DNA from 2 places in the Bacillus sp. iso_77 genome. Region 1 is predicted to be linked to the other one. Evidence: riboswitches for the same ligand, from Rfam matches in the RefSeq annotation. Region 1 holds a riboswitch; the other holds the start of a gene.

What was found. Region 1 has a riboswitch for lysine ahead of AC0VYC_RS12960 (aspartate kinase). Riboswitches for the same ligand answer to the same signal wherever they lie in the genome.
Region 2: linked by a shared signal. The riboswitch ahead of AC0VYC_RS15500 (amino acid permease) and the one ahead of AC0VYC_RS12960 (aspartate kinase) in region 1 are both predicted to bind lysine.

The regions. Positions count from the first base shown of each region.
Region 1 covers NZ_CM149683.1:2,522,804-2,538,691, forward strand. Annotated here, with positions in the region: gene AC0VYC_RS12955 (ABC transporter ATP-binding protein) at 1-203, shown strand, start outside; gene AC0VYC_RS12960 (aspartate kinase) at 247-1,482, opposite strand; lysine riboswitch at 1,614-1,791, opposite strand; gene uvrC (excinuclease ABC subunit UvrC) at 1,853-3,625, opposite strand; gene trxA (thioredoxin) at 3,765-4,079, opposite strand; gene AC0VYC_RS12975 (alpha-N-arabinofuranosidase) at 4,326-5,804, opposite strand; gene AC0VYC_RS12980 (electron transfer flavoprotein subunit alpha/FixB family protein) at 5,880-6,857, opposite strand; gene AC0VYC_RS12985 (electron transfer flavoprotein subunit beta/FixA family protein) at 6,902-7,675, opposite strand; gene AC0VYC_RS12990 (enoyl-CoA hydratase) at 7,707-8,486, opposite strand; gene AC0VYC_RS12995 (TetR/AcrR family transcriptional regulator) at 8,512-9,096, opposite strand; gene AC0VYC_RS13000 (AMP-binding protein) at 9,271-10,980, opposite strand; gene AC0VYC_RS13005 (Imm63 family immunity protein) at 11,081-11,536, opposite strand; gene AC0VYC_RS13010 (DUF350 domain-containing protein) at 11,699-12,103, opposite strand; gene AC0VYC_RS13015 (endonuclease MutS2) at 12,118-14,475, opposite strand; gene polX (DNA polymerase/3'-5' exonuclease PolX) at 14,497-15,888, opposite strand, start outside.
Region 2 covers NZ_CM149683.1:2,983,327-2,999,214, reverse strand. Annotated here, with positions in the region: gene modA (molybdate ABC transporter substrate-binding protein) at 1-213, opposite strand, end outside; gene AC0VYC_RS15520 (LTA synthase family protein) at 329-2,179, opposite strand; gene AC0VYC_RS15515 (metal-dependent hydrolase) at 2,303-2,794, opposite strand; gene AC0VYC_RS15510 (MarR family winged helix-turn-helix transcriptional regulator) at 2,965-3,393, shown strand; gene sspJ (small acid-soluble spore protein SspJ) at 3,476-3,619, shown strand; lysine riboswitch at 3,742-3,920, shown strand; gene AC0VYC_RS15500 (amino acid permease) at 4,113-5,522, shown strand; partial or broken gene AC0VYC_RS15495 (ABC transporter substrate-binding protein) at 5,560-6,497, opposite strand; gene AC0VYC_RS15490 (FecCD family ABC transporter permease) at 6,757-7,809, shown strand; gene AC0VYC_RS15485 (FecCD family ABC transporter permease) at 7,810-8,832, shown strand; gene AC0VYC_RS15480 (ABC transporter ATP-binding protein) at 8,854-9,669, shown strand; gene AC0VYC_RS15475 (response regulator transcription factor) at 9,849-10,571, shown strand; gene AC0VYC_RS15470 (HAMP domain-containing sensor histidine kinase) at 10,575-12,329, shown strand; gene uxaC (glucuronate isomerase) at 12,466-13,902, shown strand; gene AC0VYC_RS15460 (LacI family DNA-binding transcriptional regulator) at 13,970-14,980, shown strand; gene AC0VYC_RS15455 (tagaturonate reductase) at 15,039-15,888, shown strand, end outside.

The DNA of each region.
Region 1 (15,888 bases):
GTGAGGAGCTTTACAACAATCCGCAGCACCCCTACACAAAATCGTTACTTTCAGCTATCCCTATACCTGATCCTAAAGTGGAAGCAAAGAAGGAAAGGTTCGTTTCGGCAGAACAGATGGACGAAGATCCTTATCATTTACAGAATGCAGAGTTAGTAGAAATATCAAAAGATCACTGGGTTGCCATTCCAACAGCACAATAAAAAAGAGGTGTACCCGCTACAATGGGTACACCTCTTTTGTTGTTTAAGAATGAGCAGCGGCGCTCACCTTTGATAATTCAAACGCATCATGAAGGGCTTCTACCGCTTTCACCATATCTTCACGATCAACGACTGTTGAGACTTTGATCTCAGACGTACTGACCATTTTCACTTGAATGTCTTTTTGAGCTAACACAGCGAACATTTCAGCCGCAACACCTGGGTTTGAGACCATACCAGAGCCAACGATAGATACTTTGGCTAATTTGCTTTCTGTCTCAATCTGCTCATAACCAAGCGCACCTTTGTATTCTTCTAATACTTCAACTGTTTTAGACAAATCATCCGTTTTCACAGAGAAAGAGATAGAGGTCTGATTGGTGCTTGTGACAGACTGAATGATAATATCGACATTGATATTTTGCTTTGCAAGTGTCGTAAAAATCGTCGATAGCGTTGTTAAACCGCTTGAAAGGCCGCATACCGTCACGCGTGTCATCTGATCTTCAAATGCAATGCCTCTTACAACTAAATTTTGTTCCATGGATGATTCCTCCTCAATTAACGTACCCGATTCATTTTCAATACTAGAACGGACTTCTAGTGGGATTTGATAATTTTTTGCAAATTCGACCGCTCTCGGATGCAGCACACCTGCTCCTAAATTGGCTAACTCAAGCATTTCATCGTATGAAATTCCTGCAAGTTTTCGCGCAGATGGCACATAACGAGGATCTGTTGTAAACACACCTGGTACGTCCGTATAAATATCACATTTGTCCGCTTTGAGTGCCGCAGCTAGTGCCACAGCAGTCGTGTCTGATCCACCACGCCCAAGTGTTGTAATATGTAGATCATCCGCAATTCCTTGGAAACCTGCTACAACGACGACTTTTCCCGCACTCAGTTCTTCTTTGATTCTTGCTTCATCGATGTCCACGATTCTTGCATTTCCGTGCACCTTCTCTGTTTTCATCCCAGCTTGCCAGCCTGTAAAGGAAATGGCATCATAACCTTTTGCTTGGAGTGCCATTGCTAATAATGAAATGGTCACCTGCTCACCAGTTGTCAGTAGCATATCCATTTCTCTTTTGCTTGGATCATCTGTGAGTTCTTTCGCTAGGTCTACTAGAACATCCGTTGATTTGCCCATCGCAGACACAACCACGACCACATCATTTCCTGCCTCGCGTTCAGCGATGACTCTCTCTGCGACATTGCGAATTTTTTCTGTCGATCCAACAGATGTTCCACCAAATTTTTGTACAATTAGTCCCATGTCTACCACCCTTTTTCAAAAGATCACGTGTGAGAGAAGAGGCTGCGGAGACTGCTCTGTTCACTGCAAATAAAAAAGCAATGAGAGAACAAATCTCCCATTGCTTTAAAATCATCATCAAACGATGCAAACAATGAGATAGCCCTCCAAGAAATGAATTCTTGACAGCCCTACATTTCTTCAATGTACAGCCAGCGAATAAAATGAGTGGATTTTATTCACTTCGGCGACGCTCCCCTTTCAGCCCTCTTCCTAGATCCCCTCGATCTCTGAAGGCTTACTCTTGAAGTTCGCACCTCTATCTTCAACAAACAACACGTTCATTTATTAAATTAGTCACATCTTAACAGACTTTTGGAAAAAGTACAATCTATTTTTTTAATGCCTCCATTAAAAGTTCAGCCGTTTGTTTCGGAATACCAGCGTCCTGAAAATCCTGGATAGAGGCTTCTTTCATCTTTTTCACAGAGCCAAAATGTTTCAGCAACTGCTTTTTGCGCTTTTCCCCGATACCTGGGACATCGTCTAGAATAGACTGGAATGCATTCTTCCCGCGCAGCTGCCGATGAAAACTAATCGCAAATCGGTGCACTTCATCTTGAATACGCTGCAATAAATAAAAGGCCTGACTATTCCGCTCCAGCGCAACAATTTCAAGCGTATCACCCATCATAAGATTCGATGTCCTGTGTTTTTCATCTTTCACTAGACCTGCCACAGGAACAGACAGATTTAATTCATTTTCGAGCACATCTATGGCTGCGTTGATTTGTCCTTTTCCTCCGTCGATTAAAATCAAGTCAGGAAGCGGCAGTTCATCCTTTAACACACGGGTATACCGCCTTCTAATGACTTCACGCATGGAAGCATAATCATCGGGCCCCTCAACGGTTTTAATTTTGTATTTTCGGTATTCCTTTTTATACGGCTTCCCGTCTTGGAAGACAACCATAGCGGATACGGGGTCTGCTCCTTGGATATTGGAGTTATCAAACGCCTCAATCCGGTATGGCATATAAATATTGAGTGCATCGCCAAGCTGCTCCACTGCACCAATTGTTCGTTCCTCATCACGCTCTATAAGCGAGAACTTTTCTTTGAGAGCAATTTTGGCGTTTTGGTGGGCAAGTAAAAGCAAATCCTTCTTCTTTCCTTTTTTCGGCTGATGAACATTCGTTTCAAGCAATTGCTCAATCATCTCTTGATCGACGCTGTCTGGCACCAAAATTTCCTTCGGCAGAAAATGGTTGTTCTTCTCATAAAACTGCCCCATAAACGTGAGAAATTCTTCCTCAGGGTCTTGATACATCGGAAATAGGCTGACATCACGTTCGATTAATTTCCCCTGTCTGATGAAGAAGACTTGGACACACATCCAGCCCTTATCATAAGCATAGGCAAACACATCACGATCGGATAAGTCACTCATCGTCATCTTTTGCTTTTCCATCGTTGAGTCAATGTATGCGATTTGATCTCTCAGTTCTTTTGCCCGCTCAAATTCTAATTGTTCGGCCGCTTCTTGCATCTTTTCTGTTAATTCTTTCTTGATTTGCTGATGTCCTCCGTTTAGAAATCTTGTGATTTCGTCGACGAGCTGTTTATTCGTTTCTTCAGAAATGTCATACACACACGGAGCAAGACATTGTCCAAGATGATAATAAAGGCAGACTCGGTCAGGGAGTGTCGCACATTTTCTAAGTGGATATAAACGGTCGAGCAGCTTTTTCGTTTCTCTTGCTGCTTGTACGTTCGGATATGGACCGAAGTATTTCCCTTTATCCTTTTTCACATTGCGGGTGACAATCAGCTTAGGGTGACGTTCATTCGTAATTTTAATAAAAGGGTACGTTTTGTCATCCTTGAGCATGACATTGTATTTCGGGTCATATTTTTTGATTAAATTCAGCTCTAAAATAAGTGCCTCAATATTTGAAGAGGTGACAATGTATTCAAAGTCTTCGATTTCACTGACAAGCCGCTGCGTTTTGGCATCATGAGATCCTGTAAAATAAGAGCGGACCCTATTTTTTAATACCTTTGCCTTTCCCACATAAATGATCGTATTTTGTCTATCTTTCATTAAGTAACAGCCTGGTTGATCAGGTAAGACTGACAGCTTTTCTTTAATCAATTTGTTCATATTTTCATCCGTCCTTGTTTTCCACTTTCACTCCTTCTAGTGTATCACGAACATTTGTTTTATACCACGATGAAAGAAAAGCGGCTCTCGACTATACGAGAACCGCTTTTGAGATCATGCCACGCGGGCATAGATCGGTTTATAGATGTTTGTTTACAAGCTCAGCTAGTGCTTCTTTTGGTTTGAAACCAACAGACGTTTCGACGACTTCACCGTCTTTTAAAACAAGAAGTGTTGGGATACTCATAACGCCGTATTTACCAGCAGTTTCTTGGTTATCATCCACATCAATTTTTACAATTTTCATTTTATCGCCCATTTCTTGATCAAGTTCTTCAAGAACTGGAGCAATCATTTTACAAGGTCCGCACCAAGGTGCCCAAAAGTCTGCAAGAACAACACCTTCTGCAGTTTCTTGTGAAAATGTTGCGTCAGTAGCTTTTACGATTGCCATTATTCATTCCTCCAATGTAAATTATGCTTTTTAGTATAGCATCTACCAATGTGACTTGCGAATGAAATGCTTACGAATCATTTTTTATGAAATGAATTAAAAAACAAACCGTATAATCGCACCAATAACAACAATCGCACCAATGATCATCAGAATGGTTCTAAGCATATGACATGACTCCCTTTCCGCTTCATTTACAATGTATGATGCCCCAACATTCTTCTCATCAAACATTGAAATATGCGATCAAGCCAGATCGACGGTCAACATTACAACCGACATAGGCGGCAGATCAATAGTCAGCTCGCCGTGCTTAACAGCAAATTGCCGAAAGTCCGCAGGCTGAACGGAATGAGGATCATCGAACGTGTTGTGCGCATTCATCCGATCAGCAGTCAGCACACGGCCAGTGACCTTCGTTTTTGCATCGATTCCCTCTATCGCAAGAGATACGTCTGCTTTTTCATGGGGATTCACATGACATAAACTAATATGCATCTTGTCAGATGACCGCGAGGCTGATACACTGACTTGAGGGATTTTTTCACCCCGGCGTTCATATGAAGGGACATTCAATTCTACTTCAAGCGCTTCTTCTTCTTGATGCACTTGAAACATGTTAAATACGTGATAGGTAGGTGTCAGGAGCATCTTTTCGTCCTGCGTTAACACCATCGCTTGCAGCACATTGACGGTCTGGGCAATATTCGCCATATGAATCCGCTGGCAATGGCGATGAAAAATATGAAAATGCAAGGCACAGACTAGAGCATCTCTTAATGTGTTTTGCTGATACAAAAACCCTGGATTTGTCCCCGGTTCTGGATCATACCATGTCCCCCATTCATCAATAATCATCCCGATTCGCTTGTCTGGATCATAACGATCCATGATTTTTCCGTGTTCCACGACAAGCCGCTCCATTTCAGACGCCTTTTTCAGCGTTGTAAACCACTCATCCTCATCAAAATCGGTCGCTGACCCTTTCTTATCCCATGTTCCTGGGACCGTATAGTAATGCAAACTGAGCCCATCCATCCAAGGCGCTGCGCGCTCCATTAATACTTTTGTCCAATTCACATCATTTGAATTCGCACCGCATGCGATTTTGTAAATGCGCTGACCAGCAAATTCTCTCACATACGTTTGGTAGCGTTTATATAAGTCTGCATAATACTCTGGCGTCATATTTCCACCACATCCCCAGCTTTCATTGCCTACACCAACGTACGTCAGCTCCCACGGTTCTTGTTTTCCATTTTGAATCCGCCAATCCGACATAGGTGTCCCTTTAGGAAATGTGATATATTCAATCCATTCTGCTAATTCTTGAACAGAGCCGCTTCCAACGTTTCCACAAATATAAGGCTCACATTCAAGTAATTCACACAGTCTCATAAATTCATGTGTACCAAACGCATTTGATTCAACGGTGCCACCCCAATGAGTATTCACCATCGGCTTTCGTTCACTCAGATCACCGACGCCGTTTGCCCAATGATACTCGTCTGCAAAACAGCCGCCCGGCCACCTCAGCACCGGGATATGTAAGGCTTGAAGTGCCTTTAGTACATCGGTACGTATCCCTTCAATATGGTCAATCGATGAGTCTTTCCCTACCCAAATGCCGTCATAAATTCCTCTTCCTAAATGCTCTTGAAAGTGTCCATAGATGTGTTTAGAAATGCGTCCAATCACTTCATTCGCTTTTACTGTCCCATTCACTTGTAAACCGCTCCTTTGTTTCGCGATGACATACAAAAAAACCCAGAATACCTAGGCATTCTGAGTGTATGAGCGTTAAGAATGGATATTCATCTTTTTTAACTCTTCATTTAAAAGCGGAACGACTTCGAATAAGTCACCGACAATTCCGTAATCGGCAATTTTGAAGATTTCAGCTTCAGGGTCTTTGTTGATTGCAACAATGACTTTACTGTTGGACATACCGGCTAAATGCTGAATAGCTCCTGAAATCCCGCAGGCAATGTAAAGGTCAGGTGTGACCACTTTACCGGTTTGACCAATTTGCAGGGCATAATCGCAGTAGTCAGCGTCACATGCACCACGCGAGGCACCGACTGCTGCGCCAAGCGTTTGGGCAAGTTCTTTCAGCGGTTCAAAGCCTTCTTTGCTCTTGACCCCCCTGCCTCCTGCGACAATGACCTTCGCTTCAGATAAATCTACACCTTCTGATGTTTTTTTAATGACTTCCTTCACGATCGTTCTTAGGTTTTGAATATCGACAGAAACTGGCGTCACTTCTCCGCTGCGTGACGCATCACGCTCCAGCGGTGCCACGTTGTTTGGACGGATAGTAGCCAAAAGCAGACGATCTGTTGAAATGACTTTTTCAAAAGCTTTTCCTGAATAAATCGGTCTAGTGAAAACAAGATGTTCACCGGTAACGCTTACATCTATTGCATCTGAAATTAAGCCTGTTTGCAGGCGTGCAGCTATTTTTGGTGACAAGTCTTTTCCGATCGATGTATGACCGAACAGCACTGCATCAGGATTGACTTGATCTAATATTGCTTGAAGCGCCTGCGCAAAACCATCAGACGTATAATAAGAAAGATGCGGGTGCTCGACGATCATCACATGATCCGCTCCATAATAAAGCAGTTCATCCGCTTGATCTTTGACGTGATCCCCTATTAAAACGCCAATCACTTCACCGCCATCAGCCACCTCGCGAGCGGCAGCAATCGCTTCAAACGTCACATTTCTTAATTTACCGTCACGACTTTCTCCAAGTACAACAACTTTTTTACTCATCCTTTAAGCTCCCCCTTGTTCTCGTGATATCGTAAAGTGGATGTTTAGATGACTTTTGCTTCATTTCTTAGCAGGTCTGTCAGTTCCTTGACCTGATCCTGAAGCTCGCCGCTCAGCACCTTGCCACCCTCTTTTTTCTCCGGTAAGAAACGTTCGATTGTTTTGATTTTATATGGCACATCGTCTTCATCTAGATCTAGATCGTCTAATTCTAATTCTTCTAAAGGCTTTTTCTTTGCCTTCATGATGCCTGGTAACGATGGATAACGAGGCTCATTGAGACCTTGCTGCGCGGTGACCACTAGCGGGAGCTCGGCAGAAATCACTTCCACATCACCCTCTGCATCTCGCTCAATTGAAGCTGAGCCGCCGTCGATTTGAATACTTGTAATGGTTGTGACATATGGAAAACCGAGTAATTCAGCAAGACGCGGGGCCACCTGTCCAGACCCGCCGTCAATCGCTACATTCCCTGCTAAGATCAAGGAAGCTTCTTTATCCTTGAGATAGTGATATAGAATCGTAGAAGCGGAAAACTGATCCCACTCCTCCAAATCATCTTCAACATTTAATAAAACGGCTTGATCGCAGCCCATTGCAAGTGCTGTTCTAAGCTGTTTCTCCGCATCTTCATTGCCAACTGTCACGACCGTTACTTCTCCCCCATGCTCATCCCGAAGCTGAATCGCTTCTTCAATTGCGTACTCATCATAAGGATTAATAATGAACTCTGCCCCATCTTCTTGAATAGCACCAGACTGAATAGAGATTTTCTCTTCCGTGTCAAACGTACGCTTCATTAAAACAAAAATATTCATTCATTTCTCCCCCTTGTGTCGTACTAATCCCTTATTCCCCTTTAAAATTCGGTTTACGCTTTTCGATAAAAGCTTGGATGCCTTCTTTGGCATCATTCGACTGAAACACCTCAGCAAACTTTTTGGCTTCCAGCTTCATTCCGCCATCATATGAGTACACTTTTGTCGCATTCAATAACTCAAGCACATACTCAAGTGTTTTAGGGCTTTTCGCTGCAAATTTCGCCGCCAATGTTTTGGCTGTTTCCAGCGCTTCTTCTTCTGTTTCCGCAAGTTTTGAAACAAGTCCGCAAGCAAATGCTTCTTCCCCTGTAATCGGCTCAGCTGTTCCCATCATTTCAAGTGCTTTAGCTGATCCAACATAGCGAGGCAGGCGCTGCGTTCCGCCGAATCCTGGGATAATACCGAGATTTAATTCCGGCAGTCCCAGCTTTGCATCTTTTGTTGCGATTCGAATATCACATGACATCGCCAACTCAAGCCCGCCGCCTAATGCTGCCCCGTGAATGGAAGCAATCACCGGCTTTGGACATTGTTCAATTCGTTCAAACACTTGCTGTCCTCTGTCTGCAAGGCTGGCATAATCAGATTCTTCCTGCAAGGTCGTAAATTCTTTAATATCAGCACCTGCTGAGAAAAATCTACCTTCTCCATGAATGACAATAGCTCTCACTTCACTGTTTTGTTCAAGCTGATCAAACATGTCGTTGAGTTCAGTGAGAAGCTGAGAGGATAAGGCATTTGCAGGTGGGTGTTGAATCGTGATGAGTGCTGTCTGTTCGTCTTGGTGTAAGCTAAGTATTTTTTCCATGTCAATCATCCTTTTTCAATTGTCTTTAAGATTGATGTATTCCGTTTAAGAGAAGATCATGTACACTTTCTGCGAGTGCAGGCAGGTCATACTTTTGATCATTCATGACCCATGTTGTAGCGGTTTCGTCAATCGTCCCAAATACCATTTGTCTCGCTAAGCGGACATCTAGATTTTGTCTAAATTCTCCTGTCTTCTTTCCTTCGGTTAAAATGGAGTCTAGCATATTTAAATACCCTTTCAGCACCTCATTGATTTTTTGGCGCAGTTCAAGGTTTGACTGCCTGAGTTCAAGCTGTGTCACAAGGGCCAAATGATGGTCTTGCGATAGCAGGCGAAAGTGTTCTCGAATGAGGAGAAGAAGCTTTTCTTTGGCAGACGGTTTCTTTTGAATATCGTTTTCCATCCGTTCGATGAATTGTCCCATTTTTTCTTTGAACAACGAGATCAAAATGTCCTCTTTGTTTTTGAAATAGAGATAAATGGTTCCGTCTGCTACCCCTGCTTGTTTGGCAATCTTTGAAACTTGTGATTGATGGTAGCCGTTCTCTGCAATCACCACAACGGCTGCATCAATAATTTGCATGTACTTCGGTCTTTTCTGCTTCAATGTGCTTCGTCCCTTTCTAAATTGAATGAGCATTCATTCATAACTTTATGTTAAAAAGAAACGAGTGATTTGTCAAGTGATGTTCTTCTTTCTTTTCAACCTTTAGCATACCAGAGCAGACACCTACAATTCAAATCATCCGGCCGCTTGACCGGATGATGCTGGTTCATTCTCTCATTGATCGACTGGTTCTTCTGTTGAAGATGATTGCTTTCTTTTTTCTTCTTCAATTAACACTCTGCGCAAGATTTTCCCTACAGCCGTTTTAGGCAGTGATTCCTTAAATTCGTAGACACGCGGCACTTTAAATGAGGCAATTCTTGTTCTTACAAAACGATCCAGTTCATCCTCTGTTACATAGGCATCCTTTTTCGGGACAACAAAGGCTTTTACTGTTTCCCCTCTATACGGATCTGGAATACCCGCCACAACAACTTCTTGTACAAGCTCATGCTCATAAAGGGCTTCTTCAACCTCTCTTGGGTAAATATTATAGCCGCTCGCGATGATGACATCCTTTTTCCGGTCTACGATATAGAAAAAACCATCCTCATCCATATACCCAATGTCTCCTGTGAAAAACCAGCCGTCTCTTAACACTGCCGCTGTCTCCTCCGGCTGATTCCAGTATCCTTTCATGATTTGAGGACCTTTGACGATAATCTCTCCGTGCTCATATGGCGCTTTGAGTCCACCCGTTTCTTCACAATAAATACCGGCATCTGTATTCGGCCAAGGGCACCCGATACTTCCTATTTTGTTCGCTCCCCATAAGAAATTGGCATGAGTGACAGGAGAAGTTTCTGAAAGTCCATACCCTTCCACCAGCCTTCCTCCTGTTAGTTTTTCAAAACTCTGTTTGACTTCAACAGGAAGAGCGGCCGATCCGCTTAAGCATGCGGTGATGGATGATAGGTCATACTTTTCAATATTCGGATGATGAAGCAGGGCAATATACATCGTTGGTGCTCCTGGGAACAGCGTCGGTTTCTGTTTTTCAATGGTCTTCAAGGCATCCGCTGCATCAAAACGCGGAAGAAGAATCATTTGATGACCTTCTTTGACTGCAAGGTTTAGCACGGTCGTCATGCCGTATACATGAAAAAACGGAATGATCCCAAGAATCCGCTCTTTTCCACGGTTCGTTTTATACATCCAGGATGCACACATTTCTGTATTGGCTACTATATTTTCGTGTGTGAGCATGACCCCTTTTGGTAACCCGGTCGTTCCGCCTGTATATTGCAAAACTGCGACATCCTCTTTCGGTTGAAAGGATATTTGCGGAATCCGTTCTCCTGACGATTCTTTCATGATCTGTGAGAAATGATGAATGGTCTCACTCTTCTCCACTTGGATGACCATGTTGTTTTTCCTTCGCTGGACAATCGGAAACAATATGTTTTTCGGAAATGGCAAGTAATCTTGTAATTTTGTGATGATCAAATGTTCCATGCTTGTCAGCGCTTTCATTTTATAGGCCTTTGGATACAGTAGATCGAGAGTGATCAGCACCTTAGAGCCGCTGTCCTCCATTTGATATTCCAGTTCTTTCTCCGTATAAAGCGGATTGGTTTGAACGACAATGCCGCCTGCTATTAAAACCGCATAATAAGAAATCACCGATTGCGGGCAGTTTGGCAGCATAATCGCTACTCTGTCGCCTTTTTTGACACCGATGTCAATCAAGTGACTGGCTAATTTCAGTGCATCTTCTTGTAACTGCTGGTAGGTGATGTTTTTTCCTAAAAAATGAATGGCTGTATGCTCAGGTGCTGCCTCTGCGGAGCTGAATAAGTAAGATTGCAACGTTTCATTTGGGATGGTGAGTTCGTGGGGAATTTGATTCGGGTAATGCAGAAGCCAACGTTTATCTGACTGCATAAAAACCCTCCTTCCTGAACTTTCGTACTATTTTATTATAGCAAACTTTTCCTTATGGCTGTTTGCTTTTTTCAAATCGAGCTCGTTCCATGACACATCTTCATTTTTTCGCCGGTGTTTCTATAGAGGCTCTTTTCCCTTCATGATGCCACTTTTCGTATAATCCACCGATCGCACGAAATGACTCATGGACTCTCTCCACAATCTGTTTATGGATACTAGGGTCATTAGGTAAATGTGTGTGGATGTTGTCCACTTGATATTGTCTCATCATGTCTAGATACACAGTTAGAAAGATGGTGTCTTCTAAAATCCAATAAACGACTTCATCCGCCTCTTTTGTTCTTTTATGAAGCACTTTAATCCCTCGTTCATATTGAATAAGAATATAGCCGGCTGGATCAATTTCAATATAGGGGCTCAAATCATCAAAAAAACCAGTCGTTTGAAAAGGACGTGCAATATACGGTTCATATATGTCTTGGGGAAGAGATGTCTTTTTGAGACAACTGTCAATGCGCTTTATGAGTTCGTCTTTTTGCAAAATTTGATTCATTCTGATTCGCCGCCTTTGATGAGTGAAAAGCTGTCAAGGTTTTCCCTGACAGCTTTCTAGAATGTATTCTTCATTTTACAGGAACATGTAAACGGCACCAATAACCGCAAAAGTGCAGGCAACTACAATTAATACTTTGGCTAGTTTTTCCATGTCGTCTCCTTAAATGCCGGCTGCTACTACATAAGACAGCCCAACAGAAATAATGAGTGAAATAAACCCGACCGCTCTATTATCATTCTCAATCTCTTTGTCTACTTTAAATCGTGGTGTTAAAAATTCAAAAATGAAATAGCTGACGAGCAGCATCACAAAGCCGTATACGCCCCATCCGACCATTTGAAGAAGCGAGTTGTGCTGGGCGATGGAATGCTGAAAGACATTGGCAATCCCAAAAATCTTCCCGCCGGTTGCCATAGCAACAGCTAAGTTCCCCCGCTGAATCTCTTCCCAGTTTTTATAGGAGGTCACGAGTTCAAATATGGTAAGAAATAAGACAAGACATAGGACGGCCACGCTGTAATAGGCGGCAATTTCCACAAGTTCATTTTCCCAAAAGGCTTTCATGCGTTTTCTCCTTTTTACTTTAATTCGACGATGGTGACGCCTGATCCTCCCTCGCCTTGTTCTCCAAAACGAGCATTTTTTACACTACGGTGCTGTTTTAATAATTCCTGGACCCCTTTTCTCAAGGCGCCAGTGCCTTTACCGTGAATGATCGACACGCGCGGATAGCCAGCTAAGACGGCATCATCTAAGTATTTCTCGACTCTGCTTAAGGCATTCTCATAACGCTCTCCTCTTAAATCAAGCTCAAGTGATACATGATAGTCTTTTCCTTTGACCGCCGTGATGGCTTTCTCTTGTTTAAATTCCGGTGCTGATTTGATAAATTCCATATCTTTTTCTTTTACTTTCATTTTTAGAATGCCCATTTGGACACTCCATTCTTTGTTACCCGTTTGTTCGATGAGCGTTCCTTTTTGGCCAAACGTCAGCACTTTGACTTCATCGCCTGGCTTTAGCTGTCTTGCTGCTTTTTTCACTGGCTCTGGTTTTTTCTTACGGTCAAACTCAGGGACAGCTTCTTCAAGACGCTTTCTCGCATCAATGAGTTCATGTTCTTTGAATGAACGATGCTCACTTTTAATGGACCGAAGCTCTTGAATAATCTCTTCTGCTTCTTTTGTTGCTTGTTCAATTTTTTCTGCCGCTTTTTGTTCGGCTTCTTCAAGCAGTTTGTCCTTTTGTTCATTCCATTCAAGGATTTGTTTTTGCAGTTCTTTATGGAGCTTCTCTGCTTCTTTTCTATAGAATTCCGTCTCATGCAGTTCTTCTTCTGCTTGTTTTTTGCTGTCTTCTAATGAAGCAATCATCTGATCGACTTCATTATGTTCTGCGTGCATATCTGCTTTTGCACGGTCAATTAAATGATGAGGCAGTCCTAGACGCTTGGAAATTTCAAATGCATTACTTCGTCCCGGCACCCCGATGAGCAAGCGATATGTAGGGGATAAGGTTTCAATATCAAACTCTACACTCGCATTTGTGACGCCTTCTCGGTTATACCCGTATGCCTTCAGCTCAGGATAGTGAGTCGTTGCGATGACGCGCGCATTTGTTTGATGAACTTCATCTAAGATGCTCATCGCAAGTGCTGCACCTTCAGCAGGATCTGTTCCTGCACCTAATTCATCAAATAACACGAGTGAATTAGACGTCAAATGCTTTAAGATATCCACAATATTGACCATATGAGATGAGAAAGTACTCAAGCTCTGTTCAATAGACTGCTCGTCTCCAATATCAGCAAAGACTTGATCGAATACAGCCACTTCTGATCCTTCTTCGACTGGAATATGAAGACCTGCCTGCGTCATCAGCGTAAGAAGTCCGAGTGTTTTTAAAGTGACGGTCTTACCGCCTGTATTTGGACCTGTGATGACGATCGTAGAAAAATCTTTCCCTAGCTCAATATCATTTGCCACAACCTGATCTCGGGGCAATAGGGGATGTCTTGCCCGTTTTAAATAAATCTCCCCTTGGTTATTCACAGTAGGTTTTGTGGCTTTTTCTGCTTTTGCATATTTGGCTTTGGCGAAAATAAAATCTAATGTCTGAAGTTCATTCACATTATGAAGCAATTCATCAATGTGCTCTGACACACTCGCTGTCAGCATTTGCAAAATCTTTTCAATCTCTTGCTTTTCTTTTAGGCGAGTTTGCTGCAAGGTGTTATTTAAATCTACGACCACCTGCGGCTCAATAAAAAGAGTTGCGCCTGAAGAAGATTGATCGTGAACAATCCCTCCATAATTCGAGCGGTACTCTTGTTTTACGGGAATGACAAACCGATCATTACGAATCGTCACAATGGTGTCTGACAGCATTTTCGAGGCAGATTGTGAACGAATCATTGATTCTAATTTATCTCGTACTTTTGATTCTAGTGATCGTAACTGCGTTCGTATGGTGCGGAGGGCTGGCGTTGCGTGATCAAGCACTTCTCCATTATCACCAATACAGCTTTCGATTTCTTTTCTCACGTCTGGCAGTAAAATCAGCGATTCTGCATATGTATGAAGACGGGGTATCTCTACTCCGTCCTCATACATAGAGGCGAGAAAGTGCTTCATGTTTTTTGTGGTATATAACAGCGCCGCAATTTCCATCAGCTCAGAAGGGCTTAATATACTGCCTATTTCTGCTCGTTTGACTCCTCGTCTAATATCCGTTAACCCGCCAAATGGCGCAGATCCTTTTAAACGAATCACATCTTGCGCTTCTGCTACCTCTTCTAGCAGATGCTGAATGCTCTCGATATCTGTGAGTGGTATTAAGTCCTGCGCTTTTTCTTTCCCTAAAGTCGAAGCAGTATAGGACATGACTTTTTCTTTTACTTTATGAAATTCTAATGATGCTAACACTTTTTGTTGCAGCATGGTCCAGCCTCCTAACGACTACCTGTCACGCGTTAAAAACTTTTTCATCTCATTGAGTGAAAATGTATTCACGACATTTGCTTTTGGTGTCCATCCTTTTCTTGCAGCTGTGACACCGACGTCCATATGATCGAGCATAGCGATGTTGTGTGCATCTGTATTGATCATGATGTTCACACCCGCTTCGTTTGCTTTCATTAAATGCTCTGTTTTTAAATCAAGTCTTGACGGGTTGCTGTTGAGTTCCAGTGCAGTGCCCGTTTTTTTCGCAAGCTCTATGAGCTGATCAATATTTAAGGCATAGCCGTCTCGTCTACCGATCAAACGGCCAGTTGGATGGGCAATTAAATCCACATGCTGATTATTCAAGGCATTTTCTAGGCGCTCCATAATGACTTCCTCCGGCTGAGAGAAGCTAGAATGAATAGACGCAATGACAAAATCCATGTCTGCTAGAAAGTCATCATCATAATCTAACGATCCATCCGGCAGAATATCCATTTCGACCCCTTTGAAAATGTGAAAATGCTCGAATTCTTGATTCAGCTTGTCAATTTCTTTTGCTTGCAAACGCAAACGTTCTTTTGTTAAACCGTTTGCTACTTTTAAATATTGTGAGTGGTCTGTGATCGCCATGTATTCATAGCCTTTTGCGATACATGCCTCTGCCATTTCGCGAATAGAAAAAGCGCCATCACTCCATGTCGAGTGCATATGAAGGTCGCCTTTGATATCTTTTCGGTCTACAAATTGCATACTTTCTTTATACGAATCAATCTCTGCTCCGGTTTCACGAATTTCTGGCGGAATGAGCGGTAGTTGGAAATGTGCATAAAAAGCGCTTTCGTCTTCAAATGTTTTCACATCCCCAGTTTCGATCGTTTCAACCCCATATTCACTAATACGCTCACCGCGCTCCTTCGCAAGCTGTCGCATACGAATGTTATGATCTTTTGAGCCAGTGAAATGGTGCAGCGTTGTTGCAAATTGGTCTGTTGTCACAAGCCGGAAATCTACACTGATTTCAAAATCAAGTGCAAGCATGACCGATACCTTCGTATCACCGCTCGCAATGACATCTTTGACATCATCAAGAGCAACAAGTTGTTCTCTCACTTGTTCAGGATTATCAGTCGCAATGATGTAATCTAAATCTTTGACTGTTTCACGCGCACGTCTTAAACTGCCCGCTCTTGAAAAACGGATGATTCCCTCCATCTGTTCCAGCGCATGATCAATTCGTTCTGCCACATCTAATGCAAAACCAATTGGCAGTCGTTCTGGCTGCTTTCCCGCCTCCTCAAGAGCGGCAAGAATCTTTTCTTCTGTTTTTTTGCCAAACCCAGCAAGCGTTTGTACTTTTTCCGCTTCACATGCTTCTTTTAAAGACTGTGCATCGTGAACACCAAG
Region 2 (15,888 bases), 460 kb from region 1:
CAATGCGCCGGATGATCCGAAATTATTCGTGAGTGCCACGTTTGGATGATCATCTTCATAGGCAGATTCAATCTCTTTTAAAGCATCCTGCAGGCTTGCCGCCGCTGAAATCACAAGTTCTGTCTTTTTGCTTTGATCTGATGACGTCGACTCCGTTTGACACCCAGTCAGGAGCAAACAGATGGTGACGTAGGTTAAGAATAAATATTTCATGATCACACCTCTTTATCATTCAACATCATGTGTATCCTTTATTATAATCAAACTTATTTGACCATTCATAGGCTTTCAGGAAAAGAGAAAAGAAAAAGCCGCCAGAGGGCAGCTTTTAATGCTGATAAAAACGTAGTAAGTTCCCGTTGATCACTTTATCTGATAGAGACAGCTCTTTATTGGCTTTTTCTATATAAGGCTGGCATACTTCATCTTCTTCAACAGGTTGTTTTGTTTTTTGATCATAGCACGTGTTCTTTGTATAAAGATAATCATCCGTAATAAAGTTTCCATTTCTCAGCACAGCGAACGGTGTCCGTTCATTGGAGAAAAGATCATTCCCAAATTGAATAGAATCTTTTGATTCAATGCCGAGTAAATGAAGAAGTGTCGGTTTGACATCCATTTGACCGGCTGTTTCAGAAATGGTTTGAGGGGCCTCGTCTGTCACCCCAGGAATGTAAATCAAAAAAGGGACCCGCTGCAGTTTAACCGCATCAAACGGTGTGATTTCATCCTGCTTCAGCAGCTCTGCCATTGCCTCATGATGTGCTTCTGAAATGCCATAGTGGTCTCCCATCAGGACAAACATTGTATTTTCATATAGTCCTTCTTCTTTCATTCGTTCAAAGAACCTTTTGATGGCTTCATCTTGATAGCGGACGGTGGTCACATAGCGGTTTAAAATGGTGCTAGTCGAATCGTATTCATCAATGAACTGATCCTTTGGATCAATTTCAAATGGGAAGTGATTGGTTAAGGTAATAAACGTGCTGTAATAAGGCGTCTTCAGCTTTTTTAAATAATCGATGGATTGGTCAAAAAAGTCGATATCCTTTAAGCCCCAGCCAGTCGAATTCTGTTCATTGACATCAAATGAATCGACATCATAAAAGCGGTCAATCCCAAGAGATTCATACATCACATCACGATTCCAGAACGTTTTATTATTCGCATGAAATTGGACGGATTGATAATTCTCTTTTTTCAATTGCTTGTACAGTGTGTCATATTCGTTGTCACTCGCTGTGAAAAAGACAGCGCCACTGCTAGATGGATAGAGGGAGTTTGCGACGATAAACTCTGAGTCCGACGTTTTGCCTTGCTCTGTCTGCTGATAAAATTCATCAAAATAGAAGCTTTTTTTGGCAAGTTCATTTAAAAATGGTGTGATGTATTGTCCATTCACCTTTTGATTCATGACAAATTGCTGCGTTGATTCAAGTGAAATGAACACGACATTTTTGCCTTTAGCAAGTCCAAAGTAGTCTTCATTCGGTGCACTGTAATCAGCTTTTGTGTAGTTTGCCACTGTTGAAAGTGTATCTTCGTCAGCAAAGGCTTTTTGTCCAATTCGTGCTGTTTGAGCGGCACCGTCATACAAATGGAATTGAAACAGCCCAAGATTTCGAACAATGACTTCTCGATCATATGAGCTTGTCAAAAATCGAGGGTGGTCCATCAAAGCTGAGCTGACATGGAACAATAGCAAGCTGCAGCAAACCACATAGTATGTTTTGATCGTCTTAAAAGACGCTTTTGGTGATAGCGGTTTCCGTTTTAAGAGCCATGCCAGCACCACAAAATCAATCAGCATGAGTATAAATAGCGGATGAAACAATTCAGTCATACTGCTGCCCATATCTCCCATGTTCTTTGCTTGAAATAAGACAGGAATGGTAATGAAATCAATATAAAAACCGTAAAAGATCGTATTCGATATCAAAATGGCTGTCAAAATAAAATTTGTGGTCAATAAAAAGACCTTTTGTTTCGTTTCATTTAAGAAAAGAGCAATCCCAAACAAAGGGAGCAAAAAGCTAAGTGGATTGATCAAAAGCAGCCATTCGTGAAACAGATTGGCCGTTCGTATATGAAATCCGAATTGATAAATGATGTATGTTTTCATCCACATAAAGAGGATGGAGTACACTAAAAACCAGTGATTTTTGAAAAACGCTTTCATTTATGTAACTCCTCACCATTCTGTATTCAGCTGCAAGGCAAAAACACTTATCTTAAAACTACTAAAAAAATGAGGAATGATCAATTCATATCCTGCTTTTTTGCAAAACTCTTTTTTCTTTTTCTAAAACGGCAATGGGATGGATATTCCGCAAATGACAGCCATGTAATAGCAGGTGACAATGGTCAGAGCAGCTAGTACGACTTGTTCTCCTGTGCTGCCTGTTTTGACATAAAAGGGGAGACGTACTTTCATGGTTGCAGGGAACAAAAATTTAATACCGTTCACTGTGCCTGCATCAAGGATGAGGTGGCTTGCCATCCCAACTAGTAACCCGGTACTGAGGCTGTCATTTGGAATGTATGTTGTCGCAATAAAATAAATGATCAGCAGAAATAATAAACTATGTGTAAAGGTGCGGTGACCGAACACACTACTGATCAGTGTGGAAAGGAGCGGGAATTTCCTGCCGATTTTGCTTTTCGTATGACATAGATCTGGGATGAGGGCACCTACTGATCCAGCAGCAGCCATCGTCACTGGTTCGAATCCGTAATAATAGGCGACGGCTGTGGAGGCGGCAATTCCGCCCATAATATGTGTTTTTCCTGTCATGATGCGTACTCCTGTTCTGTTTTTTGTTCAAGTACTCACTATATCAAGGGTGAATCCATTCAGCAAGGCTTATTTCTAAAGAAAATGGGATAAAATAGTTGGCTGTTTGGAAAAACATTCTATAATAAGAAGGAAGTCATGTTGACACTAACGATAAGGATGCGATTCGGATGAGTAATGCAGACATTTTAAAAGAAATTGTTCTTGTACATTATGAAGTCAGCCGTAAATTAAACCGCAAGTTACTTGAGTTAGAAAAAGACATCACGCCTCCACAGATATATGCTCTTTCTATATTGATACAAGGAAAAGTATCACATGCTGAAGAGCTCAAACAAAGACTCTCTCTCAACCCAGGTGCCGCTTCCATAGCCCTCAATAAATTATGTGAGCAAGGCTACATTCAGAGAGAACGGGACAAGGACGATCATTCCCTTGTCCGGCTAGAAGCCACGGAAAAAGGGCTGGCTATTTACGAAAAGCATACACGTCTTTTTGGAAAGGTGATTCAGCATATGATGTCAGACTTCACAGAGGAAGACTTAAAGACCTTTCTAACGTATTTGCAAAAAATGAGACAGACCTTTCACGATGAATGAACCGCTCCTCTTTGTATAATGCTGAGCGCTGTAGCACAAATTAAACAGGCAAAGGCATTTTATGAAAAGGGGGGAAATAGCGATGTCATTTTTCCAAAAGGATAAAAAGGCGAAAAGCGAGAAAGACCATCAGCAGGTAGATCAGCTGTTAGAAGAAGCAAGTAAAGAACTAGCAGGCGATCCGCTTCAGGAAGCTGTCCAAAAGAAGAAAAACAACCATCAATAAGCTGACAAAAAGGCGGAGAATCATTTCTCTGCCTTTTTTCTATGTTTTTCCCTTTGACAGATATGAGAATGTTTGATAACCTTCGTGTAGTAAAAATGAATAGAAATCCTCACGCTATGTCTCAGTGAGGTAGAGGTTGCGCGGATGATGAGTCACTCATGGGAGAGATGGAATCGTTGATCATGAGAAAAAAGGCATCAGCGCCGAAGTGTAGAGAGAGCTCCAACTTTCTTTATGCTGGGTCTGCATTGAACAAATGCAGGACTGCCACGTCTTTGAAGCGTGGAGGGCTATCCGGAGATCAAGGTGTATGTTTTGAAAAGCATGGACTTTTGTTCAGGCTTTTTTTTATGTTCTGATTGCCTAAGAAAAGGGTATGCTGGTAAGAAAGTGACCCAACATGAACATAAAGAATGCAAGTCATTGCTTCACAAATATATCAATGAAGATACTGCCGGGTCTGGTCCAAAGTGAATATAACGGAGGTACGAAAATGGAACAGACAAAAAAATGGGGTTTTTGGTTATTGACGGCTTTTGTCGTCGGAAATATGGTAGGTTCAGGCATCTTTATGCTGCCTAGTACACTTGCCCAGCATGCAAGTCCTTTAGGTGTGACGATGGCATGGCTTGTCACAGGTGGCGGCGTACTGATGATTGCCTTTGTGTTTGGACATTTGTCCATTCATAAACCGCAGCTGACAGCTGGACCACAAAGCTATGCAAGAGCGCTTTTTAAAGATCCGAAAAAAGGAAAAGCAGCCGGTTTTACAATGGTTTGGGGATATTGGGTGGCAAGCTGGATTAGTAATGTCGCCATTATCACAAGCCTAGCTGGTTATTTAACAACCTTTTTCCCAATTTTAACCGTGAAAACGGAGATCTTTACTTTTGGAAAAGAAGCGATCACACTTGGTCAGCTCACAACGTTTATCGTATGTACAATCCTTCTATGGGGGACTCATACGATTTTAATTACAAGCTTAAGTGCAGCAAGTAAGTTGAACTTTATTACGACCTTTTCAAAGGTGCTTGGATTCGTCCTTTTTATTGTCGCAGGCTTATTTGCATTCCAAACCGCATTATTTGAACATTATTACTTCCCTGTTGAAGCAGCAAGTGGTGAAGGAGTGCTCGGACTTGGAGGCCAAATTCATCATGCGGCCATTTCCACACTATGGGCATTTATCGGCATCGAATCTGCTGTCATTTTATCAGGAAGAGCCTCTTCGCAACGTGATGTCAAACGTGCGACGATTACAGGACTTTTAATTGCACTGTCTATTTATATGATTATTACCTTGATTACAATGGGCGTTCTGCCGCATGATCAATTGCAAGGTTCTGATAAACCATTCGTAGACGTGCTTCAGCTCATTATCGGACCGGCTGGCGGCATTGTCATGGCATTTCTTGCGATCATTTGTTTATTTGGTTCGATGCTTGGCTGGATTTTGCTTGGTTCTGAAGTCCCTTATCAAGCAGCAAAAGCTGGCGATTTCCCAGCAGTGTTTGCAAAAACAAACAAAAAAGGCAGTCCTGTTTTTGCTTTGACTGTCACAAATATCATGTCACAGCTGTTTATTTTCTCAGTCATGTCACGTACGATTAATGAAGCCTTTACTTTCTTAACAACATCAGCGACACTTGCGTATCTCATTCCGTATATCGTGTCGTCGATCTACAGCTTTAAGGTCATCATGCAAGGTGACACATATGAGCTCCAAAAAGGAAACCGGACAAGAGACGGGATCATTGCGCTTGTGGCCATGGGGTATTCCGCTTGGGTCATTATTTCAGGCACAGCTGATTTAAAAACATTTGGTCTTGGTATTGGATTGTTCTTAGTTGGCATTTTACTCTACCCATTCATGTTAAAAAAATTTGCCAAAGGTACAGTTTAAAAAATACGTTTCTCCAGCATTGGAGAAACGTATTTTTTTATGAGGCAGATGTTAATCGATCCACAATAAATTCGAGCTGACCTTCTAGTGACACAGGATCATTAAAGAAGTAACCGACTGTATCTGTTTCAAATACGCGTTTGTTTTGGACAGCAGGAAGTGATGCCCAGATGCTGCTTTTATATACTTGATCGCCATTACTTTTTGAACCGCTCCATGGGCTTGTGAAAATATAATCACCTGCAAATTCTGGAAGCTTTTCAAGAGAAATGTTTGCATAACCGACACCACTGTCGATGGCTTCTTTTTGGACGGCCTTCGGAGCTTTTAATTTCAGCTCGTCATAAATGATTTCACCACCGCGTGCAAAAGTGTTACCGAAAATGTAAATGCCCTTATCGAATGGTGATACGATCGAAACGGTTTTGTTTCCTACAGCTTTTGTTACTTTTGGTTTCACTTCAGCAATTTTGGCATCCCATTTTGTGATCCAATCCGTTGCTTTTTTTGATGTACCTGTCATTTTACCGAATTCTTTTAGCTGGTCTTTAAACGAATATTGATTGTATTGAATGGCAACTGTAGGTGCAATTTTTTTGTATTGATCAAATTTCTCATCTTCTCCCCAAGCAATGATCATATCCGGCTTCAAAGAGGCTACTTTCTCAACAGAGGGAGATTTTCCAAGATTTTTCACTCCATCTGTTTTTCCTTTATAGAAAGGGTTTTTAAAGATGGGTGCGGTGGTAGCAATTGGGGTTTTGCCGAGTGTGACGAATCCCCGTAATAGCTTTCCGCCAGAAGCACAATTCGTTGTGGGTTTTGAGGCAGTTTCACTTCACCCTTTACATCTTGATAGGTGATCGTGTCATTTTTCTTGGCTCCCGATTCTTTATTAGAAGTGCTGCCGCAAGCAGCAGTAAAAATCATAAGGGTCATGAAGGAAATCAAAAGAAGTCCAGTTCGTTTTTTCACAAAAGTTCGCTCCTATTCAATTGTTTATGATAATGATTCTCATTCGCGATTATATCTTAACATGATAGAAGAAAAAATGCATCGGCTATTTTATGACCAAAATGAAAATGGTGAAATTCTCCCGGTTTTTTGATGAAAATAAAGAAATTTATTAGAACAAGGATTTCAAAACGTGAAGAAAGTGATATACTAGACTCCGAGATTGATAATCATTATCATTAATAACGAATAGATATGAACGGAAAGGAAGAGACTGGTTTTGGGCTCACAATCGAATAAACAGCTGTCAGCTAAAGATGATGCGATAGATATTGTGACAAAGCCTTTTGGTACAGCAGCTGTTGTCATCATAGGAATCATTGCTTTAGCATTTGGTCTTTTTTTATCAGTATCGCTAGGAGCGGCAAACATTCATTTACACACGGTATGGGAAGCCGTCTTTCATTTTGACTCACAACAAACCTCACATCAAATCATTAGGGAACTAAGGCTGCCGCGTACAGTTGGTGCCGCACTTGTCGGTGCCTTTTTAGCAGTATCGGGTGCCATCATGCAAGGCATGACAAGAAATGCGCTTGCGTCTCCTGAAATCATGGGTGTGACAAATGGCTCTGCATTTGCGATTGCCATTGCGTTTGCTTTTTTCCCAGGCCAATCTTCTTTTACATTAATTCTTTGGTCATTTTTGGGTGCAGCACTTGGCGCCTCTATTGTATTTGGGGTTGGAACCCTTTCAAAAGGGGGACTTACTCCTGTGAAGCTCGCATTAGCCGGTACGGCTGTTGGCGCACTTTTAAGCTCAATTTCCTCAGCGATTGCCATTCGATTTGACGTCGCGCAAGATATGAGTTTTTGGTACGCAGGCGGTGTGGCTGGTGTAAATTGGAGCAATATTAAGATCATCATTCCAGTTGCGGCTGTAGGACTGATCATCGCAATGATTCTTGCCCGCTCCATCACGGTTTTAAGCTTAGGTGATGAATTAGCAAAAGGGCTTGGACAATATACACGAACAGTCAAGGTACTTGGCATATTGGTCGTGATCCTTTTAACAGGTGCAGCCGTGTCAGTTGCAGGTTCTATTGGCTTTATCGGGCTTGTGATTCCTCATGTTACGCGTTTCTTGGTCGGCGTTGACTATCGCTGGATTATCCCTTGCTCAGCTATTTTAGGGGCTATTTTGCTCATTTATGCAGACATTGCGGCAAGGCTTGTCAATGCGCCGTTTGAAACGCCAGTTGGTGCCATTACAGCCATTATAGGCGTTCCTTTCTTCTTATATTTAGCGAGACGTGAAAGGAGCGGAATTTAAATGGAAATGGTACAGCAGGCAAAGAAAAAGAAATACAAACGAACGATGGTCATGATCTTTTTAGCCATCGTGGCTGTGTTCCTAATAAGTTTAAATACCGGAGAGATAAGGATTTCTCCGATGGATACATTCAAAACATTTTTTGGACTCGGAAGTGAAATGGATGAGCTTGTATTATTCGAGTTCAGACTTCCGAGGATGGTCATCGCTTTACTTGTTGGCGCTTCTATCGCTGTATCAGGAGCCATTTGGCAAGGTGTTTCTCAAAATGGTTTAGCTGATCCCGGCATTCTAGGTGTAAATGCGGGTGCAGGTTTTGCGGTTGTTTTGTTTATCTTTGCCTTTCAGGGCTCGATGTCGAACTTAGGTGATTTTACGATATTTGTACTGCCGCTTTTCGCTTTCGCAGGGGCAGCCTTTGCTGCATTTCTCATTTATGTGCTAGCGTGGAAAAAGGGCATTACGCCTGTTCGATTGATTTTAACTGGTATTGGGATCAATGCTGCATTTTCGGCAGCAATTGTGGTCATTCAATTAAAGATGAGCCCAAATGATTTTAACCAAGCCATTGTGTGGCTGTCAGGAAGTATTTGGGGCTCAAGTTGGACATATGTCTTATCAGTCGTGCCGTGGATGCTGATTTTTCTTGTATTAGCGATGGTGAGGGCACGCTACTTAAATATCATGAATTTGGGTGATCAGATATCTTATGGCTTAGGGATTTCAGTTCATAAAGAAAGAAGTTTTCTCATGCTGATTGCAGTTGCATTAGCCGGTGCAAGTGTCGCTGTTGCAGGGAGTATATCGTTCCTAGGGTTAGCGGCACCACACCTCGCAAGAAAGCTAGTTGGACCGAAACATCAAGGAATGATACCGGCGTCCGCTATGATTGGTGCACTGCTGTTATTACTTGCAGATACACTTGGGCGTGTCATACTTGCTCCATCAGAGGTGCCCGTTGGACTTGTCGTTTCTGCCTTAGGCGCACCTTACTTCATTTACTTATTGATGAAAACGAACTAATGAGGAAGGAGAGTACAACAGATGAAATCACTTGAAACAGAAAAGCTTTGTATTGGCTATCATGACCGTTTGATTGTAGACGATTTAAATATCAGCATCCCAAAAGGCAAGGTGACGACATTAATTGGGCCGAATGGGTGCGGGAAGTCAACGATTTTAAAAACAATGTCTCGTATTATGAAGTCCCATCAAGGTGCTGTTTATTTAAATGGCCAGGCTATCCATCAAACACCAACAAAAGAAATTTCAAAACAAATGGCCATCTTACCGCAGACGCCTGAAGCACCAAGTGGTCTGACCGTTTATGAGCTTGTGTCATATGGGCGTTTCCCGCATCAAAATGGATTTGGCCGTTTATCAAATGAGGACAAACGAATCATCAGATGGGCACTTGAGGAGACGGGAATGATTGCATTTCATGACCGGCCAATTGAAGCACTCTCCGGTGGACAGCGTCAGCGGGTATGGATTGCGATGGCACTCGCTCAGGAAACAGAGCTGCTTTTATTAGACGAACCAACGACGTATTTAGATCTTGCTCATCAGCTGGAGATCCTTCAGCTATTAGAACGCTTAAACAGAGAGCAGGGCAGAACGGTGCTGATGGTGATTCATGACCTGAATCATGCTGCACGCTTTTCACATTACATGATTGCCCTCAATCAAGGGAAAGTCATTAAAGATGGTACGCCTCATGAGGTCATGACAAAAGAGGTGCTCAGTCAGGTGTTCCACATCGATGCAGAAATTGTTCTTGATCCGAGAACGAATAAGCCGATCTGTTTAACATATGACTTAATGAATCATGAAAGAAAGCTTGAAGCTGTGAACGGATAATAGATGGACAAAAAACTCGGTATGTATGACCGGGTTTTTTTTGCATTTTTTGATATTACCTTGTTATGCCATTTTCTCCAGTTGATCTTTTTTCGCTTTTATGCAGAAAAGAGGTACTTTTTTACTTTGGACAATGGTAATATACGGTTAGAGATCATAGCTAGAAAGGAAAGAGATGCGTGGAAACAGCAAAAATATTGATTGCAGATGACGAAGAAGCAATTGTAAAAATGGTTGAACGCGTATTAAAAAAAGAAGGGTTTCAACATATTTATAAAGCCTATCATGCAGATGAAGCATTAGATATTGTCAAAAACGAGGACATCCACCTCTTACTTCTAGATGTGATGATGCCCGGTAAGTCTGGCTTTGATGTTCTACCTGAAATCAGGAAAATGACGAAGGTACCGATTTTCTATTTAACAGCAAGAACGTCTGATGTAGACAAATTGACTGGATTTGCACAAGGTGCAGACGATTACATCACAAAGCCATTTAATCCGTTAGAGCTAGTAGCTAGAATTAAGGCGCACTTAAACCGAACTTATATCTCCTTACAGGAGGAGCAGGAAGAAGCGCACAGTCAATATGAATATGCTCATTTCTCGTACCATCCTCATGCAGCCGAGTTGAAAGTAAGGGGAAAGGTGACGGCTTGCTCAGCTCAGCTTTTGTCCTTGCTGAAGTATTTTTGTGACCATCCGAATGTGGTACTTTCAAAAGATCAAATCTATGAGAAAGTATGGGGTGTTCCGTCATATGGTGACAACAACACCGTCATGGTTCATATCCGAAAGCTGAGAGAAAAAATAGAGTTAGATCCAAGCCAGCCTGAATATATTGTGACGATCCGTGGTATGGGCTATAAGTTCATTCCGCAACCTGTGAAGGTTCTTCAATAGTTTATGAATTTACGAACAAAACTTTTCTTTCACTTTGTCGGACAAATGTTTATTGTCATCGTCATTCTGACGATCGGGCAAACATTCTCTGAAAATCTTTATTTTCAAAAACGCTATGAGAATATGACTGAAACTGGTTTAACGAAGGCAGATGGAGATACACTCATGAGCTGGCTTTATTTTAACGAGGATGGAAAAATGGAAGCCGATGATCAGCTCAAACAAGCAGTGGAAAAACGTGATGGCTGGCTACAAGTGATTGATTCCAAAAAACGCAATGTCTATAGCTATCAACTCCCTAAAAACATTCCAACATCCTATCAAAAGGATGAAATGATCAAGATCTTTGAAAAAAGACAATTTAAAGATTACAAGATGTACTTCTGGCCAATTGAGATTGATCAAGAAAGCTTTATCGTCTTATATGGATTTAAAACGAACAGCACAAAGGTAGCCAATTATCTCAAGCAGCATGAAAAAAACCTGGCTGCATTGTCTCAATATTCAGTTGAAACAAAAGAATTTTTGAAAAGAATGAATGGATCGGTGCATCTGTTTAATGAAGAAGGAAAATACTTAAAAGGTATCCGAGCCAAAAATAATTTGAAAAATAACGTAACGGATGTTGAACTGCTCAAGTATCAATCAAAGCCTTGGGAGTTTAGAAGTGACTTGTCTTATATCAGAGTGAATAAAGATCTGTATATGATTGTTTCGGTGCCAAACAAAGTATACAGCCCAGACGAGCTTTATGATAAAGAGACAGAGGCTTTAAACCAATATACAACGCTCTTGATTGCAGGTCTTGCGCTCACGATTATTATCGTTATGACATTATGGTACTCGTATCGCTATGGGCTACCGATCTATCACATTATCCGCTGGCTGATTTTCTTATCAAGAAATAAATTGCAGGAGCCAACAAATAGAAAAGGTATTCCAGTAAGTAAAAATAAAAAGGGCCGTATTAAGCGAGAGTATCGGCTGTTTGAGGATATCCTTAAAACAATGGATCAGCTCACCAATACGTTAAAAGAGAATGAAGCAAACCGAAGAAAAATTCAAACCACAAGGGAAGAATGGATCGCAGGGCTGTCTCATGATCTAAAAACGCCTCTTAGCACGATTTACGGCTATGGATTAATGCTAGAATCAGATCAATACCAATGGTCCAAGGAAGAAGTCATGGAAATGGGACAAGTCATTCGTGAGAAATCAGAATACATGTCGACCTTGATTGAGGATTTAAACCTCACGTATCGATTGAAAAATGGTGCATTGCCTATTAATCGAAAACCTGTTGAGCTTGGTGAATTTTTAGCCTCCATTATGGACGAATTTTCAAGAAGCACGCTTTCTGAAGATTATATGTCATCCTTTGAAGATCAAACAGAGGGTGTCATGTTTGAGATCGATAAAGCCTGGTTTAGACGAGTCATTGAGAACCTGCTGGCAAACGCAGTGAAGCATAACCAGAAAGGTACTCTTATTCAAGCTATTCTATCTGAAACAAATGATGAAGTTCGGATCGAAATGAAAGATAACGGACGCGGAATGGCGCAAGAAACGGTGGATCATTTATTTAATCGTTACTATAGAGGGACAAATACGAATGATCCAACAAATGGAACAGGATTAGGACTGGCGATTGCAAAAGAGCTTGTCTTGCTGCACGATGGCGATATTCAAGTAGAAAGTGAATTAGGTCAAGGAACAACTATTGCGATTATCCTAAAGAAAACACCATCTGTAAAATAGCCAAAAAACGATTTTCTTTTCTAAAGGAGATCGTTTTTTCTTGTTTTAGGATTGAAATCGATTTTGTAAACGATTACAATAAAATTGTTAACGTGAACAAAATCATTTTCATCATTATAAGAGATGGGGGAGTTAGATGAAAGCCTTTTTAGATGAGCAGTTTTTATTAAACAGTCAAACGGCGGAAAAGCTATACCATGAGTTTGCAAAGAACCTTCCGATTATTGATTACCATTGTCACTTAAGTCCAAAAGAAATCTATGAAAATAAAACGTTCCAAAATATAACCGAAGCATGGCTTTACGGAGATCATTACAAATGGCGCGCCATGAGAACAAATGGGATACCTGAAACACATATCACAGGAGATGCCTCAGATTATGATAAATTTTTAGCATGGGCGAAAACCGTTCCGATGACGATTGGAAATCCTCTCTATCACTGGACCCATCTAGAGCTAAGACGATATTTTGATGTCGAAGAACTGTTGAATGAAGAAAGCGCAGACATCATCTGGAAAAAAGTAAATGAAAAGTTGCAAGGAGATGGATTTGGTGCGAGAGATTTCATTGTGAAATCAAATGTTGAAACGGTTGTGACGACAGACGATCCGGTTGATTCGTTGATTTATCACCAACAACTGCGGGAAGAAGGCTTTTCTGTGCAAGTACTGCCAGGGTTTCGGCCAGATAAGGCATTAGATATCACAAATGATTTGTTTATCGAGTATGTTCATCAGCTGGCGGAGGTTTCATCTATCCAGATCGAATCCTATCAAGACTTCATAAAAGCACTTCATATGCGAATCGATTTCTTTCATGAACAGGGCTGTTTGATTTCAGATCATGCCATCAATGAAATGACGTACGAAGACACGACGGAAGAAGAAGCTACGATCATTTTTCATAAAAGAATGTCTGGACATTCATTGACGGAAAAGGAGAAGGTTCAATTTAAAACGCACACATTCATTGAACTAGGTCAGGCATATGCTCAGCGGGGATGGGCGATGCAGCTTCATATCAATGCGCTCAGAAACAACAATTCCAAAATGTTTGAGCGGCTTGGACCAGATACCGGATATGATGCAATGAATGATGAAGACATTGCAAAACCCCTTTGCCGCGTATTAGATCGGTTAGAACAAGCACATGCATTGCCAAAAACCATCCTCTATTCCTTGAATCCAAGGGACAATGTGGTGATTTCAACAATAGCTGGAAGTTTTCAAGATGGAAAGACTCCTGGGAAAATGCAGCATGGAACAGCCTGGTGGTTTAATGATACAAAGCAGGGAATGACAGAGCAGATGATGGCACTCTCCAGTATCGGACTGATCAGCCGATTTATTGGAATGCTGACAGATTCACGAAGCTTCCTGTCGTACACAAGACATGAATATTTCCGTAGACTGTTATGTGACATCATTGGAGATTGGGTGGAAAAAGGTGAAGCGCCTAATGATCTCAATTTGCTAGGGGGAATGGTAAAAGGAATCAGCTATGAAAATGCAAAGCAGTATTTTCAATTTGAACGGGCAAATGAGCTTCCGCATAAAAGCAAGATGATATGAACAAAAAGCAGGAATATGAAAGCGTTTTTATGATAAGATGATAAAAAATCATAAAAGGCGGAATAGCATGACAGTCACAATCAAAGATATAGCAAAATTGGCAAACGTTTCTCATACCACAGTATCAAGGGCTTTGAATAATAGTCCTTTTATTAAAGAGAAAACAAAACAAAACATCTTGTCGATTGCAAAACAGCTGAATTATTCACCGAATGTCCATGCCAGAGGCCTTGTCTCGCAAAAATCATTTACAATTGGTCTGTTTTTTACGAGTTTAACAGAAGGCACATCCTCAAGTTTCTTTGTTGATGCATTAAAAGGCGTCAACAGTGTGATAACAGAAAACTATCATTTGGTTGTAAGAGGAATTGACGATTTTCACGATTACACAACCATTCATAAACAGCGGTATGATGGTATTTTGCTCATGAGCCAAAGCGAGCATGATGAAGCGTTTATCCATCATGTGAAAAAGCAGGGCATTCCCATTATTGTACTGAATCGCCGTGTAGAAAGTAATCAAGTGATGAATATATTAGCGGATGATGGTGAAGGGGCATACCAAGCTGCACACTATTTCATTCAGCAGGGGCATAAACAAATTGCCATTATTGAAGGGAAAGAAGGGTTTAAATCCACACAGGAAAGAAAAGCTGGTTTTTTGCAAGCACTCATTGACCATCATGTACCCATGAAGAAAGAATACATGATCATAGGCGACTATCATATGAAGAGCGGCTATGAATCAATGGAAGCCTTACTCACTCTTGATGATCCGCCAACTGCCCTTTTTTGCTCAAACGATGACATGGCGATTGGTGCGATGAATGCATTGTTTGCAAAAGGTAAAAGGTGTCCTGATGATCTCTCTATTATCGGTTTTGATGATATTTCATTTTCATCTTATACAACGCCTGCCCTCACAACAGTCAAAAAGCCAATTGAAAAAATGTGTGCGCTTGGAGCAGAAGCCATCCTTTCAGTCATCAACGGTGAAAAACAAGAAGACGATCATCTGGAAAAAGTGTATGTCCACACAGAGCTGATGATTAGAGATTCAGTAAAAAAGGTGCAGTAATCAGCATCTTTTAAATAAAAATGTTCACGTGTGCAAAAAATGCGGGGAGGAAAAGCATTTGAGACGATTATCCAAAGATGTGTACCCAGTGGCTGAATATCCTGAAACCATTCTACAAATTGGCGAAGGGAACTTTATGCGGGGATTTATGAATTGGCAGATTCAGAAGCTAAACGACTGTACAGATTTTAAAGGAAGAGCAGTGGTTGTTCCTCCTCGAAAAGGATCAGTGACTGCTCTAAATGAACAAGATGGTTTGTACACTTTATGTATTCAAGGATTTCATGACCAAAAAGAAATGAACGAACGGATCGTCATTCAATCCATCAGCAGGGGAATCAGCACATATACAGATTATGAAGCCTTTTTACATGTAGCGGAAAGTCCTGATGTGCGCTTTGTCTTTTCTAATACAACAGAGGCAGGACTTGTGTTAAGAAAAGAGGACCGATTAGAAGATCGGCCGCAAGCAAGTTTTCCAGGAAAGCTGACAGCCTTCTTGTATCACCGCTTCAAAGCTTTTTCTGGAGATGAGAAAAAGGGCTTGATCATTTTACCTTGTGAATTGATTGAACAAAACGGTGATCGATTAAGAGAATATGTGATCACAATGGCAGCTGAGTGGAATCTTCCGCCTGATTTTGTGGCTTGGGTGAAGGAAGCCAACACATTCTGTAATACGTTAGTTGATCGGATTGTCCCAGGCTTTTCTCAGGAAGCAGCGGAGACTGTTCAAAAAGAAGAGGGGTATATCGATGAATTGCTTGTCACGGCAGAATATTATCACCTGTTTGTCATTGAAGCACCTTCGTTTGTTCAAAAAGAGCTTCCTTTTCAAGAAGCAGGGTTAAACGTACTTTTTGTGGAAGATATCGCTCCCTATCGTATGAGCAAGGTTCGCATTTTAA